One region of the Rhizobium azibense genome, then DNA from elsewhere that is predicted to be linked to it. Evidence: predicted binding sites of a transcription regulator. Region 1 holds the regulator's gene; the other holds the start of a gene.
What was found. The regulator LexA, encoded in region 1, represses DNA repair genes until DNA is damaged. The targets are predictions, from matches to a motif close to TGTTCNNNNTGTGTTCNG.
Positions count from the first base shown of each region.

Region 1 (8,583 bases):
GCTGTGAGCTACGATGTCATTCCGTACGGGATGCTCAATGGAAATCCTGGATTGCTGGGTGGTCTCAACGTTGTCGGCATGACGCGCGCCGGGATTGATCGCGCTGTCATTCATACGGTGCGGCGCGCTTACAAGGCGATTTTTGAAGGATCAGGCTCGATCCGTGACAACGCGGCAGCAATCCGCAACGAATATGCCGATTGCGAGCCGGTGATGCAAATCCTTGATTTCATTGCCGCAGAAAGCGACCGCGCGTTGTCGTCGCCGACGCGAGGGCAGAAAGGCTGACCTTGTCTCCCGCCGGTGATACCGACAAAGGCCGTCTGGCGATCATTGCGGGAAACGGTCTTCTGCCGTCTTATGTCGCCGAGGCGGCACGGGCAGCTGGCGAGGATCCATTCGTCATTTCACTGAAGGGCGAGCTCGACCGGTCATGGGAGGGCTACGACCATGCAGTCATAGGTGTCGGTGATTTGTCGGCGCTGGCAGAAATTTTCAAGCGCAACAACATCACTCGCGTCGTCATGTCCGGCGGCGTTCGCCGCCGCCCCGAATGGCGCGAAGTGCGACCGACCTGGCGGACGGTCGCAAAGATGCCGGGTGTGGTGCGTACGCTGCTTTCGGGCGGTGACAATACGGTGTTGCAGATGGTCATCAAGCTCATTGAGGATGACGGACGGCGCGTCGTCGGCGCGCAGGATATTGCCCCCGACCTGCTGGCGGCTGTCGGGCCGATCGGCGCTATGTCGCCGGGTAATGAGGACAAGATCGATATACTGAAGGGGGCAGCCGCCGCCGAAGCGCTGGGTGCTCTCGATATCGGGCAAGGGGCAGTCTCCGTCGGCGGGCGCATCGTGGCGCTCGAAGGCGCGGAAGGGACCGACGGCATGCTTGAGCGCGTCGCATCGCTGCGTGCCGCCGGGCGTATATCGCCGCGCCGCCGTGGCGTGCTGGTCAAGCTCTGCAAGCCGCAGCAGGATGTCCGCGCCGATCTTCCATCGATCGGCCTATCCACGGTGATGAATGCCAAGGCGGCGGGCTTGGCAGGAATCGCAATCGAGGCGGGACGTGCTCTCGTGCTGGACCGCCAGGCTGTTATGAAGGCAGCCGACGAAGCCGGGCTCTTTGTCTGCGGGCTCGATCGCGGCCTGCCGTCTTGGGGGCTGCGATGAAGATCGCGATCGTGGCAGGCGAGGTTTCCGGAGATCTTCTCGGAGCCGATCTCGTGGATGCACTGAAACGGAGGCATGCCGGCATTGAACTTGTCGGCGTCGGCGGCGACGCGCTCGAGGCACAGGGGCTGAAATCGCTCTTCGATTTTTCCGAGCTTTCGATCATGGGCATCACGCAGGTGCTCAAAAAATTGCCGAAGCTCGTCGCCCGCATCAGGCAGACGACGGCTGCAATCATTGCGGCAAAGCCCGATATTCTGGTCGTCATCGACAGCCCGGATTTCACTCATCGCGTTGCCAAACGCGTCCGCCAAGCCCTGCCAGGACTGCCGGTCGTCAATTACGTCTGTCCCAGCGTTTGGGCGTGGAAGGAATACCGCGCCCAGCAGATGCTCGGCTATGTCGATCATGTCCTGGCCGTTCTGCCGTTCGAGCCCGCGGTGATGGAGCAACTCGGCGGACCGCAGACGACTTATGTCGGCCACCGGCTGACGGCGGATGCGGATTTGATTGCCGCCAGGCATGGCAGGTCAGAAAAGCTCAAGACCGACGCGGAGGGCAGGAAAACGATCATGCTGCTCCCAGGCTCGCGCCCGTCGGAGATCACAAAACTGCTTCCCTATTTTCGCGATGCCGTCAACGAGCTCGTCGCCCGCGGCGGCACAATGCGGTTTCTCATGCCGACCGTGAGCCGCAGGGAATCAATGGTTCGCGACCTGGTGAAGGACTGGGAAACGAAACCCGAGATCCTGACGGGCAATGAACAGAAATGGCGGGCTTTCGCGCAGGCCGATGCGGCAATGGCTGCTTCGGGGACCGTCATTCTCGAGCTTGCGCTTACAGGCGTGCCGACGGTCTCAGTCTATAAGACAGACTGGATTATCACGATGATGACGCGGCGCATCAAGACGTGGACCGGCGCAATCCCGAACCTGATCGCCGACTATGCCGTCGTCCCAGAATATATCAACGAGGTCGTTCGTGGTGCAAGCCTAGCGCGCTGGATGGAGCGCCTTTCCAGCGACACGCTCCAGCGGCGCGCAATGCTCGAAGGTTTCGAACTTGTCTGGAACCGCATGCAGACGGAAAGGCCGCCTGGCGAGAAAGCGGCGGATATCATTCTCGACATTCTGGACAAGAAAAAACCCGGCCGTCTCTGACCGGGTTTCTTTCCGGGCGAGAGCGGCTTAGCGCTTTGAAACCGGAACGTAGTCGCGCAGCGGTTCGCCGATATAGAGCTGGCGCGGACGGCCGATGCGCTGCTGCGGATCCTCGATCATTTCGTTCCACTGGGCGATCCAGCCGACCGTGCGGGCCAGCGCAAAGAGGACCGTGAACATCGTCGTGGGGAAGCCCAGCGCCTTCAGCGTGATGCCGGAATAGAAGTCGATGTTGGGGTAGAGCTTCTTTTCGATGAAGTATTCGTCGGTCAGAGCAATGCGTTCCAGCTCCATCGCAACTTCGAGAAGCGGATCGTCCTTGTGGCCGAGTTCGGCGAGAACCTCATGCGTCGTCTTCTGCATGATCTTGGCGCGCGGATCGTAGTTCTTGTATACGCGGTGACCGAAGCCCATCAGGCGGAACGGGTCATTCTTGTCCTTGGCGCGGGCAATATATTCCGGAATGCGCTCGACCGAGCCGATTTCCGAAAGCATGTTGAGCGCCGCCTCGTTGGCACCGCCATGAGCCGGGCCCCAGAGGCAGGCAATGCCGGCCGCGATGCAGGCGAACGGGTTAGCGCCCGAAGAGCCGGCGAGACGAACTGTGGAGGTCGAGGCGTTCTGCTCGTGATCGGCGTGCAGGATGAAGATACGGTCCATGGCCCGCGAGAGGACCGGGTTCACGACATATTCCTCGCACGGAACGGCGAAGCACATCCGCAGGAAGTTCGAGGCGTAGTCGAGATCGTTCTTCGGATAAACGAAAGGCTGGCCGATATAGTATTTGTAGGCCATGGCCGCGATAGTCGGCATCTTGGCGATCATGCGCAAGCTTGCAACCATGCGCTGGTGCGGATCGGTGATGTCTGTCGAGTCGTGGTAGAATGCAGACAGAGCGCCGACACAGCCGCACATGACGGCCATCGGATGGGCGTCGCGACGGAAGCCGGTGAAGAAGCGAGACATCTGCTCGTGCACCATGGTGTGATGCGTGACGCGGTAGTCGAAATCCTTCTTCTGAGCAGCCGTCGGCAATTCGCCGTAAAGCAACAGATAGCAGACTTCCAGGAAGTCGCCATGTTCGGCAAGCTGCTCGATCGGGTAGCCGCGATGCAGCAGGATGCCTTCATCGCCGTCGATATAGGTGATCTTCGATTCACAGGAAGCGGTCGAGGTGAAACCAGGATCGTACGTGAAGGAACCGGTGTTTTTATAGAGTGCACCAATATCGATGACATCAGGACCGATCGTTCCGCTTTTCACGGAAAGATTGGCGGTTCTGTCGCCGATTTTGATTGTTGCGCTTTGATCCGTCATGCTGATCCTCCAAACTGGCGGCGGCGCCATAAAAGCGCCATAGGGTTAAGCGTCCTCTCCGATAGCTATATGATCACGGCGCCAATGCCAAGTTACCGTGGCGCCATTTTGTGCATTGCAGTATCAACTTTTAGACACTCCTGCGATGTCGGAGGCGCATAGCGGAAGCCAATGATTTAATTCGGCTTTTTGTAATCCGATTTTTCGGTCTTTTTTCAATCGATTATTGCTGTTGAGACGCCCGCAGGGCTGCATTTAGGTTGTATTCCAGGGTGGCGAGCCCTTGGTGCATGCCTTGAGTTGAAAACGAGCGAGCTGCAAAATCGGCTTTCGCAAAATATAGCCGGCATGTAGTGCCATCCTGCTCTTTGCGCTTTTGGTATACGGGAGAAGCCTTCGGCAAACACAGGGCTCTCGCCTGCCAATAGCGCCACCGATCAGCCATTGTGGCGGCATTGCGAGGTCCCTCGGGGGGGCGGTAATTGGCGACCAAGGAGGCGCTTACGGCTTCAAGAAGTAGCCGATACATGCAGCCGGCAGGTGTGACCCACGCAGCCTGTCCGCTGCGGCATCGTCGCTCCAATAAGATACGGTCCTTGCTATCGCGATCACAGGTGCGAAACCCTCCCAAGGCAGGGCATGGGCAGGCTGGCAATCACGCATGCAGGTATGATCATGCAGGCATGATAATGATGAAGGAGATTGTCACAATGGCGGTAAGCGCGCCTGCGGCCGCTGTCTTTTTAGTCGGATAAGCTCAGGGCACGCGCGGAAAAGGCTGAGGCCGAGCCACAATCCGACAAACAACCACGTTGAGCTCGGAAATAGCGATCATATGGAGCAAGACCAGGTTGGTGGAGCGCTTCTTAAGATCGCCGGCGCTGGTCCGGTCACCAGCGCTGCAGCGAAGGCTTGCATATCCCTGCAGCCAGCACGCAGTGCTCACGGCCGCGGTCGCTCAGGTCAAAACACTGAGCATGGCCATGGGCACTGACCGAAGATGCAGCGAAACCTCCGAGCCGCCGCGAACCGATCGCCGCTTCCAGGCCAGAAAAACCGCGCATGGATCCCGCGTGCGCGGAACAGCGCCTGCTGATCCGGCGCAATCCTTCTTGCGGGTGAAAAACCTTACGGAAAACCCGTGCCGTCGAACCGCCCTTTGGACAACGCCTTGGCGAAGCGCGATCGCCCTGGACCCGCCACCACGAGACGCGGCGACGCCTTTCGCGACTACGCGCTGCCGGTCAATGGTAGCGGCGGATTAGGCCGACGAGCTTACCCTGAACCTTGACGCGATCGGGTCCGAAGATGCGCGTCTCGTAGGCCGGATTCGCCGCCTCAAGCGCGATGGATGCACCCTTGCGGCGGAACCGCTTCAACGTCGCTTCCTCGTCATCGACAAGTGCCACGACAATGTCGCCGGGACTGGCGGTGCTGGTATTGCGGATGATGACCGTGTCGCCATCGAAGATACCAGCATCGATCATCGAATCGCCCTTGACCTCAAGTGCGTAGTGTTCGCCGGTACTGAGCATATCGGCCGGAACGTTGATGTCGTGGGTGTTGTTCTGGATCGCCGAGATCGGCACGCCTGCGGCAATGCGGCCCATGACGGGAACCGAAATGGAGCTGTTATGGTCTTCGTTCGCCGGTTTCGGCGCAACGGCCGCAGGTTGCGGCTTGCCGAGGCTGCCCTGGATGACGCTCGGCGAAAAGCCGCGGCGGGGCTGGATGCTCGGACTATAGGCTTCCGGTAGTTTGATCACTTCCAGGGCGCGGGCGCGGTTCGGTAGGCGACGAATGAAACCGCGCTCTTCGAGAGCGGTAATCAGTCGGTGGATGCCGGACTTTGACGCCAGATCCAGCGCATCCTTCATCTCGTCGAAGGATGGCGGAACGCCGGATTCCTTCATACGCTCATGAATGAAGAGGAGAAGCTCCTGTTGTTTGCGTGTCAGCATCGAAGTTTAACCTCAGATTCGTGAAACAAAGCCAGAACAGACACTATATGTTCCATATGTGTTCCGCAAGTGCCTAAATTTTCGTAAAACTTCGTCTCAACTGCGTTCTTTTTCCGAAACTTTTGTTTGCCGGGCAAGCGCTTTCAGCTTGCATTGACCACAGAGCGGCACACATCTTCATCACAGGGAAACGGAGACCTTATGCCATGCTGCATCCGTTGGATCATGTTGTTCTACCGGTCACCAACATCGATCTCGCGCGCGAGCGGCTGGGACGATTGGGGTTCACGGTTGCCGCCGAGGGCCGTCATCCTTTCGGCACGGTGAATGCTTGCGTTTACTTCGCCGACAAGACCTATCTCGAGCCTCTTGGCGTCGCGAATGCGAAAGAATGTGAAGAATCAGTGCGGCACGGAAACGTCTTTGTGGCGCGCGACCAGGCATTTCGTTTCCGGTGCGGCAATGACGGTTTCTCTGCGGCAGCATTCAGCACCGAGGACGCGGACGCCGATCATGCCCATTTCGTGCGTGCGAGAAAGAGCGGCGGCGCGATGCTGGAGTTTTCGCGCCAGATCAAGATGCCGGACGGCTCGCAATCGACAGGCACTTTCAAGCTTGCCTTTGCCGCCGATCTTCGGGCGCCGGATTTCTTCCTCTTTGACTGCCAGCGCATCAATGCCTTTCCGGCCGATCGCAGTGCGCTGGAAAAGCATGCGAATGGTGCAACCGGCATCTCGGAGATCGTGCTAAGCGCCCCCGAGCCTGAAGCCTACGGCTCGTTCCTTCAGTTGGCCCTGTCTACGACGGAAATCGGGCGGACCCCGTTCGGGGTTGCGATCGCAGCAGCGAATGCCAGGATCAGTGTGCTGTCGCCGGAAGGGATGGAGGCTTATTTCGATTCGGCGCCGTTAACCGTGGATAAGGGGCTGAGAGGCAGCGCTATCGTTTTCCGCACCACCGATCTTGCCGTGACAGAAGCGCTTTTGGCTGATAACGGGATGCCCTATACACGCAAGAACAACAGAGTTCTGGTGAAGCCTGCGCCCGGCCAAGGTGCGATCTTCGCCTTCGAGGAGACCCGATGAGCAATACGAATTCAGAAGTCGCAGTCGGCGAAGGTGCCGGCCGCGTGGTATTTTCCAACAGTGGCAAGCTGTCGCTGATCGCAGGGGCATGCGAAATGGAGAGCCGCGACCATGCCTTCATGGTCGCAGGCACGCTCAAGGAGCTTTGCGGCAAGCTCGGCGTCGGGCTCGTCTACAAGACCTCCTTCGACAAGGCGAACCGCTCATCGCTGTCGAGCAAACGCGGCATCGGGCTGGAGAAGGGCTTGGAAGTCTTCGCCGACCTCAAGAAGGAACTCGGCATTCCGGTTCTGACAGATATCCATTCGCAAGAGCAATGCGCGCTGGTCGCCGAGGTCGTGGACATTCTGCAGATCCCGGCCTTCCTCTCGCGTCAGACGGACTTGCTTGTGGCGGCTGCGAAGACCGGCCGTGTCATCAACGTCAAGAAGGGCCAGTTTCTCGCTCCCTGGGACATGAACAATGTTCTTGCCAAGCTGAATCAGAGCGGCAACCCGAACGTTCTGCTTTGTGAGCGTGGCGCATCCTTCGGTTACAACACGTTGGTCTCCGACATGCGCGCGCTGCCGATCATGGCGGCAATGGGAGCTCCGGTCATTTTCGATGCGACACATTCCGTACAGCAGCCCGGCGGCCAGGGCACGACATCGGGTGGGCAGCGGCAGTTCGTCGAGACGCTGGCGCGGGCAGCCGTTGCAGTCGGCGTTGCAGGTGTCTTCATCGAGACCCACGAGGACCCGGACAATGCCCCCTGCGACGGCCCCAACATGGTGTATTTGAACGACATGCCTCGGCTTCTGGAAAAGCTGCTGGCTCTCGACGCCGTCGCCAAGGCGACGTGATACTGGCCGAAGCTGCCCGCAGTCAACGGGCGAGCGCCATCCTTTCGCTTGGGTACGGCCGCGTTGGAGCGGACGCCGTTGCGTCCTCGAGAAGGAAACGGGCCAGCAGGTGATTGAGGTGTATCGCCTCGTCACCGAGCTCGCGGCAGGCGGCACTTGTCTGTTCAACCATCGCCGCGTTCTGCTGCGTGACGCTGTCCATAGTATTGACGGCGGCGTTGATTTCCAGGAGAGCGGTCGTTTGTTCGCCAGAGGAACGCACGATCGACTCGATTAGCGCGGTGACCTTCAGAACCTGCCGATCGATATTGCTGAGCGCTTCACCGGTGCGGCTGACCAAGGCGACGCCGGCCGAAACCTGGCTGGAGGACGTCTCGATCAACTGCTTGATTTCCTTTGCGAGATTGGCGGAGCGGCCAGCAAGGTCACGCACTTCCTGCGCAACGACCGCAAAACCTTTTCCGGCCTCGCCCGCGCGGGCGGCTTCCACGCCGGCATTGAGCGCGAGCAGGTTGGTCTGGAAGGCGATTTCGTCGATAACGTTGATGATCTCGCCGATCTGCGCGGACGATGTCTCGATCTTCTCCATCGCAGCGACCGCCTCGTGCACGACGGTTGCCGAGTAGCTGGCGCTTTCCTTCGTCGCCGTCATCATCACGTTCGCTTCATTGGCGCGTTCCGACGAGTTCTTGACGGTGACCGTGATCTGGTCGAGCGCCGAGGCCGCCTGCTCCAGCGAGGCGGCTTGATGCTCGGTTCGCCGGGCCAGATCGTCTGTGCTCGACGCGATTTCGCCGGAGGCGGTCCTCACTACATTCGTCACGCTCGAGATTTCCTTCATCGCTTCGGAAAGCGTGCGAACGCTCGAATTGAACTGCTCGCGCAGCTTTTCGTAGGTTGCGTCGAAAGGCTCGCTAAGCTGGACCGTGAGATCGCCGCGCGAGAGGCGTTCCAGACCGCGGCTCAGGCCGGCGATGACGCCCTCGCGGACGGCTTCCTCGTCTGCCTTGGCAGCGGCAAGCGCCGCATCGCGCTGCAGTTGGGCC
Region 1 covers NZ_SMBJ01000012.1:100,113-108,695, reverse strand. Annotated here, with positions in the region: gene lpxA (acyl-ACP--UDP-N-acetylglucosamine O-acyltransferase) at 1-288, shown strand, start outside; gene EV130_RS26770 (LpxI family protein) at 291-1,172, shown strand; gene lpxB (lipid-A-disaccharide synthase) at 1,169-2,332, shown strand; gene gltA (citrate synthase) at 2,360-3,649, opposite strand; gene lexA (transcriptional repressor LexA) at 4,894-5,610, opposite strand; gene EV130_RS26750 (VOC family protein) at 5,817-6,695, shown strand; gene kdsA (3-deoxy-8-phosphooctulonate synthase) at 6,692-7,537, shown strand; gene EV130_RS26740 (methyl-accepting chemotaxis protein) at 7,560-8,583, opposite strand, start outside.

Region 2 (8,583 bases), on a different contig from region 1:
GAGATTTTCGCGCCGAGGCGGGCAAGCTCCTGCACATGCATGAAGCGGTTTTCGAAGATGGTTTCCGTCACATGCGAAATGCCGGAGGAGCGCGTCATCAGCGCCATGAACTGCGCCTGCAGGTCCGTCGGAAAGCCGGGGAACGGATCGGTCACGACATCGACCGGCCTGATGCCGGCACCATTGCGCCTGACGCGCACGCCGTTGTTGGTCGGCGAGATTTCCGCCCCGGCACGGCGAAGCGTCTCGAATGCGGTTTCGAGCAGAGCTGCATCGGTGTTTTCCAGAACCACGTCGCCACCGGTCATCGCGACGGCCATGGCATAGGTGCCAGTCTCGATACGATCCGGCAGGACACGGTGGCGCGCGCCCGAAAGCGACTGCACGCCTTCGATGGTGATCGTCGAGGTGCCGTGGCCGGAAATCTTCGCGCCCATGGCGTTCAGGCAGTTGGCGAGGTCAGCGACTTCCGGTTCGCGGGCGGCATTGCCGATGACCGTGGTGCCGCGCGCGAGCGTTGCCGCCATCATCATTACATGGGTCGCACCGACGGAAACTTTCGGGAAAGTGTAGCGCGTGCCGATCAGACCTCCGTTCGGTGCCGTCGCGTTGATGTAGCCGCCGTCGATTTCAAGGTTTGCCCCGAGCGCTGCAAGTCCTTCGAGAAACAGATCCACCGGACGGGTGCCGATGGCGCAGCCGCCCGGCAAAGAAACGCGGCAATGGCCTTCGCGCGCCAGCAGCGGTCCGATGACCCAGAAGGAAGCGCGCATCTTGGAGACCAGCTCATAGGGCGCGGTCGTATCGACGATGGTGCGGCAGGTGAAATGGATCGTGCGTGCGTAGGAGTCTTCCTGGCGCTCGCGGCGGCCGTTGACGGCAACGTCGACACCATGATTGCCGAGGATGCGCATCAAAAGCTCGACATCTGCAAGATGAGGGACGTTTTCAAGCGTCAAGGTGTCGCTGGTCAAAAGCGAGGCGATCATCAGCGGCAAGGCAGCATTCTTGGCGCCGGAAATCGGAATGATGCCATTGAGCTCATTACCGCCGACAATTCTGATACGATCCATATGGGTTTACGGGCTGTGCCCGCCTTTCTGAAAGTTCTGCCTTTAAAAGGGATGGGGGTCTTTAGACGAATTCAGGGCATGCTTCAATTCGCCGTGAACCGAACATTACGATTCGTCCATTTTTGCGGCAGGAAGCCCACTTGTCTCGTCCGCCTGGCCGGAGCGGCGCGCCCGTGTCTGCTGCTTGCGGCGCGCGAGATTTTCGCGAAGCTTTTCGGCAGCGCGTTCGCGGCGCAGTTTCGCTTGCTCTTCGATCACCGCCTTGCGGCCCTTTGCAGCATTTTCCAACTTGTCGTCCATGCTTGACATTTAGCGGATTCCGCGCCGCGCAAAAAGGGCCCTGGCCTTAATACATGCGAAGTTGGAATTTGCGGCTTGCGCTTGTCGAGAAGCTGTGGCAATAGGCCCCCCGTTCACGCATTGCAGCCGTCCGGCTCATGCGTCCTGGTCCTGCTGCCGTAGCTCAGTGGTAGAGCACACCCTTGGTAAGGGTGAGGTCGGTGGTTCAATCCCACTCGGCAGCACCAGATTTCCCCAAAGAAATAAGGCTTTTCGGAATAGGGGTGATAGGAGCAAGGTCGGGACCTTCGCCTTTCTTGTTGCTTATGGATCTCGAGATACCCAATTTAGGGATAGGCAATGGGAAGCCGAGGCTGAAGCCGCTCGTCGCGCTGCAACGAACTCTACCCACATCGCCCGATCATGCAGATCGGCGACACGTTCATGGAACACCTCTATCGGATGGTCAGATCGCAAAGGTGGAGGCGATGACGCCTGAGGGCTGCTTTTCTTGAACAGAGGCTGGTGGGCGGCTTGCTCCCCTGTCAAATCGGCCCCTCCTTTGAATCCAGACGGTCCCTCTCGCTGTTGACCACGGATGTACTAGCAGCGGTGACGACGAGAGGTCGGGTTGCCCGGCCTTTTGTTTGTTAGCCGGTCGATCTCGGCGACCAGCCGCCCTACTCCCTTTGAACAGATTTGATTTCCGCGTGTATTCTGCCACTCTGCAGCTCTGGAGAGTGTTCTGACCACGGGGGAACCATGAATCTTTCTAAGGGCGCGAAATTAGTTTGCTTCTTTGCCTCTTTGACGCTGCTTTCGGTCAACGAAGCATTCGCGCGTGGCCGTCTTCACATAAGGGTCCCTGATTGGATGGAGCCTTACATGGCCATGTTTCTGGTTTTCACGTTTTTCGGCTGGCTGGGACTGCTGGTGACAAAGCCGCGCGGAGTGCCTGTCAATCAGCTTTCTCGGATCAAAACTTCTCCCCTCGTAAACTTCCTTCGCGTATTCACTTTGACCATGTTTATGATGTTCATGGTTATGCTGTTTGCAGGCATGGTACTTGAATAAGTACAATTGAACGCAGATGACCCCAGACGCGCGCTAGGCGTTGGCCGGCACCCCCCGCGAACACCGGAAAACAGCCGGATGGAGCGAGCGAGCATGTGGGCCGGAATATGGGCCATTCGAACCGCTTCGGCGTAACCGTCGAGCAGGGGGCCTGCGCGAACAACCCCTTGCGAGCGGCCGGCCTCATAAACCCCTCGTCGAATAGAGCTCTGAAGGCGGCGTCGGCGCTGGGGATCAAACTCAGTTGGCGTCGTTTGCTATTCCCCTGCGATAGAGTGACGCCTGGCCATTGGCCCTGCTCAACTCCTTGTGATCGAACCATCTCCTGCGGACTGCGGTTCTTTCAACAGAAAATGGAGGATGCTCTCATGTTTATTCGCTTCATCGCGAGTTCGATCGTCGTGGTGGCGGTCGCGACCAGTGCTTTCGCACAAACAACCGGCAGCCAGGGAGGGTCCGGCGGCGGCACGACCATTGCCCCCAATCTGAACAGTACCGGCGCAGGCACGACCCGCACGGATCCCGGCATCACCAACAGCACCGTCAATCCCGGTACCGTCGATCTAAACAGGAGCGGCAGCACGATCAACCCAAGCGGCATCAATCCTGCGATCCCGTCATCGCCTGCTTGCACGAATGCCACTGGGCAGCAGGATGACGCGGCAAGCGGAACCTCCGGGCTCGGCTGCCCGCCGCTTCCTCGATAGGATCGTGAGACGCCAATCTGGCTTCATGCGCGCCATTGGAAAAGTGGCCGCCTTACAAGCTTGACCTGCCCGGCGGCATCGTTTTTGCCAGAAATCCAATCCTCCGTCGCGTCTGACGCGAGCAAACCCGATTGCCGACGACAAATATCCCGCTAATATACCCATGTGCACGGTCCCAGCGAGGGGAACGCAAGGGGCTGGATGCGCGTTTTGGCGTAAACATCGGAGGAATACGCCTATGGCGACAGAAAGATGGGGCAATCCGGTCAAGGTCGGTTTCGAAAACGCCGACGCGCGAACCGTGAACGGCCCGTTTGACGCACTGAAATGCCTCACCGATCTTTGGCCCGCAAATCGCGGGCTTCGTTACCTCAAGGCCCGCAGCGCGTGCCGCGCGGCGCTCGATGGACGCAAGACCGCCGAAGAGGCGCGCTGCGAGTTTCTTGCGGCGGCGGAAGAAGCCAAGCTGAAGCTGCACTGACGGGTGCGCCACGGCTGACTGTAATTGGAATGATTGTCCTGTGCCGTTCAGAGACGGCGGTTCAGTTCGTTTAACTGTTGAAGCAAGACAGGCGGGAAAATTCGTTTCAAGGCGTTGCTCGCCGATGCTGAGGACCCATAAAAACCCCACAGCCGTCATGATGATGGTCAGAGGCTCGTTCGCTCGGTCATGCGCAGGCGAGCCACGTCCGGGCAAATCTTCCTGATCTTGCTCCTCAGCAACTGCTGTCGCTTTCTATCTCGAGATAGCCAACGCCGATAATAGTGCCGTCCGGCGTACGGATGAAGGATGGCAGATATTGCGCCTCGACCGGCTCACAGGCAGGCGCGCGGCTATATTCATTGAGGGCAATCTGGTCCTGCGGCAACGCCGAATAATAATCGATATCCGTTTCGAGTGATGCGGATGCAGGTGTGGCAAACGCGGCGGATGCAACAAGAAGGGCGGCAGCGCCCAGATGGAATGTCGTCCTCATAACAGTCTCCGGCGTTGAATTCAGACGACCAAAACACGCGAGATGCAGTTTTTGTTCCCGTTTTTTCTTGTTCGTTCTCGCGAGAATCTTCTGTAACTTTTCTTTCACTCGAAGAAGTTTAATTGAATTGTACCAAACCGCGTGAGCTTAAGTAGAAATTGTCATGAGAATACTGATGCTTGTCATTATCGCAGCGATGGTCGCCTCCATTCTCAGTATCCTGGTCGTCAAACCTTTCAACCAGGGCGGGGGAAAAGACGACACGGTACCAGAGACGATCCAACGGCCAGAACCAAAATGACCACGCGCCACCGCAGCAGTGGCTTCACCCCCCAAGACCGTCTTCCGTTGCATGCCGGCACGCCCAGTTCAGGGGGAATCATAGATTGTCTTTCAACCCCCTTGGCGTGCGGCAGAGGTTGCCCATCCGGATCGACGGCCGGGGGCGTCCGATGAAAGTGATTGTTTCGGCAGTTCTCGCGGCCTTTCTGCTCTCCGCTTGTTCGTCCTCGCTGAGCCCACGCCCATTGCCGGCATCTTGACCTATGGCGGGCGGCCGTGAACCAAACCGACGAAATCACCCCGTCGGCAGCCCTTTGCAACAGCTTCTCCAATTCAAGCGGCAACCGGGTGCGGGAAACCGACATTCGCCAGCCGGATCGGAGCTTGAGACTCATCAGCAACGAAGCGGTGTCTGCCCTTCATTAAAGCTTGCGCTTGACAGGAATCATTATCGAGAACATTCAAGGAACGCCTAATCTGCCCGCGCCGTGTTGCGCGCGGGCCAAACGGATGGCTAGATGTATCTCGAAAAGCTCAATCCACAGCAGCGCATGGCGGTCGAACACGGCACGCTTGCCGCCGGCAGCCATGTTGCAGGTCCGCTTCTGGTGATCGCCGGCGCGGGTTCGGGCAAGACCAATACGCTCGCGCACCGCGTCGCGCATCTCATCGTCAAGGGCGCCGATCCGCGCCGCATCCTGCTGATGACCTTCTCCCGTCGGGCGGCCTCCGAGATGGCACGCCGCGTCGAGCGGATTTGCGCGGAAGTCATTGGCAGCAGTTCCGGCATCATGGCCGATGCACTGGCCTGGAGCGGTACCTTCCATGGGATCGGCGCGCGGCTGCTTCGCGATTATGCCGAGCAGATCGGAGTTGACCCCGCCTTCACCATCCATGACCGGGAAGACAGCGCCGACCTGATGAACATCATTCGTCACGAGCTCGGCTTCTCGAAAATGGAGAGCCGCTTCCCGACCAAGGGCACCTGCCTTGCGATCTATTCCCGGGCCGTGAATTCGGAGACGGAACTGCCTCTGGTCCTGCGTGACGCCTTCCCCTGGTGTGCTGCTTGGGAAAAGCAGCTCCGCGAACTCTTTGCCGCCTATGTCGAGGCAAAGCAGGCCCAGAACCTCCTCGATTATGACGACCTGCTCCTCTACTGGGCGCAGATGGTTGCCGAACCGCTGATCGCCGAGGATATCGGCGGCCGCTTCGATCACGTGCTCGTCGACGAATATCAGGATACGAACCGCCTGCAGGCCTCCATCCTGCTTGCTTTGAAGCCTGAGGGGCATGGGCTGACCGTTGTCGGGGACGATGCGCAGTCGATCTATTCCTTCCGCGCCGCCACAGTCCGCAACATCCTCGACTTCCCGGCCTCGTTCTCCCCGCCGGCCAACATCGTCACGCTCGATCGCAACTATCGTTCGACGCAACCCATTCTCGCCGCGGCAAATGCCGTTATTGATCTTGCCTCGGAACGCTTCACCAAGAACCTATGGACGGAGCGGCAATCGGGCGAGCGCCCGCGCCTCGTTACCGTGCGCGACGAGGCCGACCAGGCCCGGTATGTTGCCGAAAAGGTGCTGGAGAACCGCGAAGAGGGCACGCGGCTGAAGAACCAGGCGGTGCTGTTCCGCGCCTCGCACCACAGCGGCGCGCTGGAAGTCGAGCTTACCCGCCGCAACATTCCCTTCGTGAAATTCGGCGGCCTGAAATTTCTCGACAGCGCACATGTCAAGGACATGCTGGCGGCGCTGCGCTTTGCTCTCAATCCGCGCGACCGTGTCGCCGGCTTCCGGCTGATGCAGATCCTGCCGGGCGTCGGGCCTTCGACTGCCCAGCGGGCACTCGACCAGATGGCGGAGGATCCAAGCCCCCTGCAGGCGCTCGCCGCCATGCCTGCCCCGCCGCGCGCCGGCCAGGATTGGACCTTTTTCGTCTCGGTCATGCAGGAGCTGAAATCCGGTAAAGCCGGCTGGCCCGCCGAAATCGGCCTTGTCCGGGAATGGTATCAGCCGCACCTCGAGCGGCTGCACGAGGATGCCGCAACGCGTCAGGCCGATCTCCTGCAGCTCGAGCAAATCGCCGGCGGCTATCCGTCGCGCGAACGCTTCCTGACCGAACTGACGCTCGACCCGCCGGATGCGACCAGCGACCAGGCGGGCGTGCCGTTGCTCGATGAGGACTATCTGATCCTTTCGACGATCCATTCGGCCAAGGGTCAGGAGTGGACCCAGGTCTTCATGCTGAACGTTGTCGACGGCTGCATCCCGTCGGATCTCGGCGTTGGCACCAGCGCGGAAATAGAGGAGGAGCGGCGCCTGCTTTATGTCGCGATGACGCGAGCCAGGGACGGTCTCGATCTCGTCGTTCCGCAGCGCTTCTTCACGCACGGGCAAAATATGCAGGGCGACCGGCACGTTTATGCCTCGCGCACCCGCTTCATCCCGGCGACGCTGCTGCAATTTTTCGAGGTCTGCGGCTGGCCGCAGGTCAAGAGCGAGAGCGTCGCTGCGCAACAGGCGCGCCAAGTCCGCATCGATGTCGGCGCCCGCATGCGCGGTATGTGGCGCTAGAGGGCAAGAGGGCGATCGGCCGGTTTAAAGAATGGCGCGAGCACGTCTGCGTCCACCTCCTCGATGGTCGAAGGCGACCATTTGGGATTTCGATCCTTGTCGATCACCGCCGCGCGCACGCCCTCGTAAAAGTCCGCGGATTTCAATATCTGCATACAGGTCCCAAGCTCACGCTCCAGGCAGGCGGCGAGACTGACGCTCTGCCTTCCTTCCCTCAGCAGACGCAGAGTCAACTTCAGGCTCGTCGGCGAGCGCGTGTGCAGCGTCTTGCGTGTCTTGGCGGCGAATTCGCTTTCGTCAGCGGCGAGCGCTTCCAGTACCTCTTCGACGCGATCGAAACAGAAGGCATGGTCGATCAACGGCCGAACGGCCCGCAGGCGGCTTTTGGTCGCCTTGCCGGAAAGATGCTTCAGCAGAGCATCGCAGGCAACCGGCGAGGACCCGACAGGAAGCCGCGCCAACGCGTCGATGACATCCGGGAGCCGCGACGACGGGATCTCGAAATCAGCAAGGCCGGTATAGATGGCATCCGCCGCATTCAGCTCCTGGCCGGTCAATCCTGCCCATGTTCCCGTCTCGCCGGGCATGCGCGGCAGCAGCCAGGTCGCTCCCACATCCGGGAAATAGCCGATGCCGGTTTCCGGCATCGCAAGCCTCGTCCGCTCCGTCACGATGCGGTGCCGCCCGTGCGCGGACAGGCCCACGCCGCCGCCCATGGTGATGCCATCCATCAGGGCGACATAGGGTTTAGCGTAGCTTGCGATGCGGTGGTTGAGTGTGAATTCCTCGCGCCAGAACGTCTCTGCAAGATCGGAACCCTCACGCCCGCTTTCGTGGAGTACACGAATATCGCCGCCAGCGCAGAAGCCGCGCTCGCCCTCGCCCGTCACCACCACGCTTGCAACGCCGTCATCATCCGCGAATTCGTCGAGTGCCGCATCGATCATCCGCACCATGCCGAGCGTCAGGCTGTTCAGCGCCTTTGGCCGATTGAGGCGGATGATCCCCGCAGTACCGCGCCGCTCGATAATGACTTCCCGTTCGTGATCGTGCTGCATGTCCGCCGTCCACCCTCGATTGACCTCCCATCAATAAACAGAGGGAGCGCTTCGTTCCAGTGGGCCTTTCGGCGAAAAACAGGCGTAGTTGCGTTCAGAAGGAAGCCGCGGCAAGGGCGCGGTGCACTCCCTGCAGCTCCCCGACACTCCGGTTGATCAGCGCCAGCTCCCAGTCCAGTGCGCTGCGTACGATCGTCTCCAGGGAATCGTATTTCGGCGTCCAGTCCAGCACGCGATGGGCCAACGTGGCGTCGGCCACGACACTTGCGGCATCGCCGGGGCGGCGTGGCGCCATATGAATCCTGAACGCGTGGCCGTGCAGGCGCACCACCATGTTCAGCACGTCGAGCACCGTATAACCAGAGCCATAGCCGCAATTGGCGACCAACGATCCCTTGCCCTTGCGCAGATGCTGCAGTGCCTTGAGGTGAGCCTCGACAAGATCAGTGACATGGATGTAGTCGCGCACGCCGGTGCCGTCATGCGTCGGATAGTCGATGCCGTAGACATGCACGCTGTCGCGCTTGCCGAGGGCTGCCTCGCAGGCGACCTTG
Region 2 covers NZ_SMBJ01000004.1:21,144-29,726, forward strand. Annotated here, with positions in the region: gene murA (UDP-N-acetylglucosamine 1-carboxyvinyltransferase) at 1-1,073, opposite strand, end outside; gene EV130_RS10500 (hypothetical protein) at 1,179-1,373, opposite strand; tRNA gene EV130_RS10505 (tRNA-Thr) at 1,526-1,600, shown strand; gene EV130_RS10510 (hypothetical protein) at 2,115-2,426, shown strand; gene EV130_RS10515 (hypothetical protein) at 2,795-3,133, shown strand; gene EV130_RS10520 (DUF982 domain-containing protein) at 3,372-3,614, shown strand; gene EV130_RS10525 (hypothetical protein) at 3,850-4,110, opposite strand; gene EV130_RS33860 (hypothetical protein) at 4,286-4,411, shown strand; gene EV130_RS10535 (ATP-dependent helicase) at 4,911-6,971, shown strand; gene EV130_RS10540 (enoyl-CoA hydratase/isomerase family protein) at 6,968-8,029, opposite strand; gene galE (UDP-glucose 4-epimerase GalE) at 8,124-8,583, opposite strand, start outside.
Region 2: the regulator LexA is predicted to act here: its motif matches at 4,846-4,863, upstream of EV130_RS10535 (ATP-dependent helicase).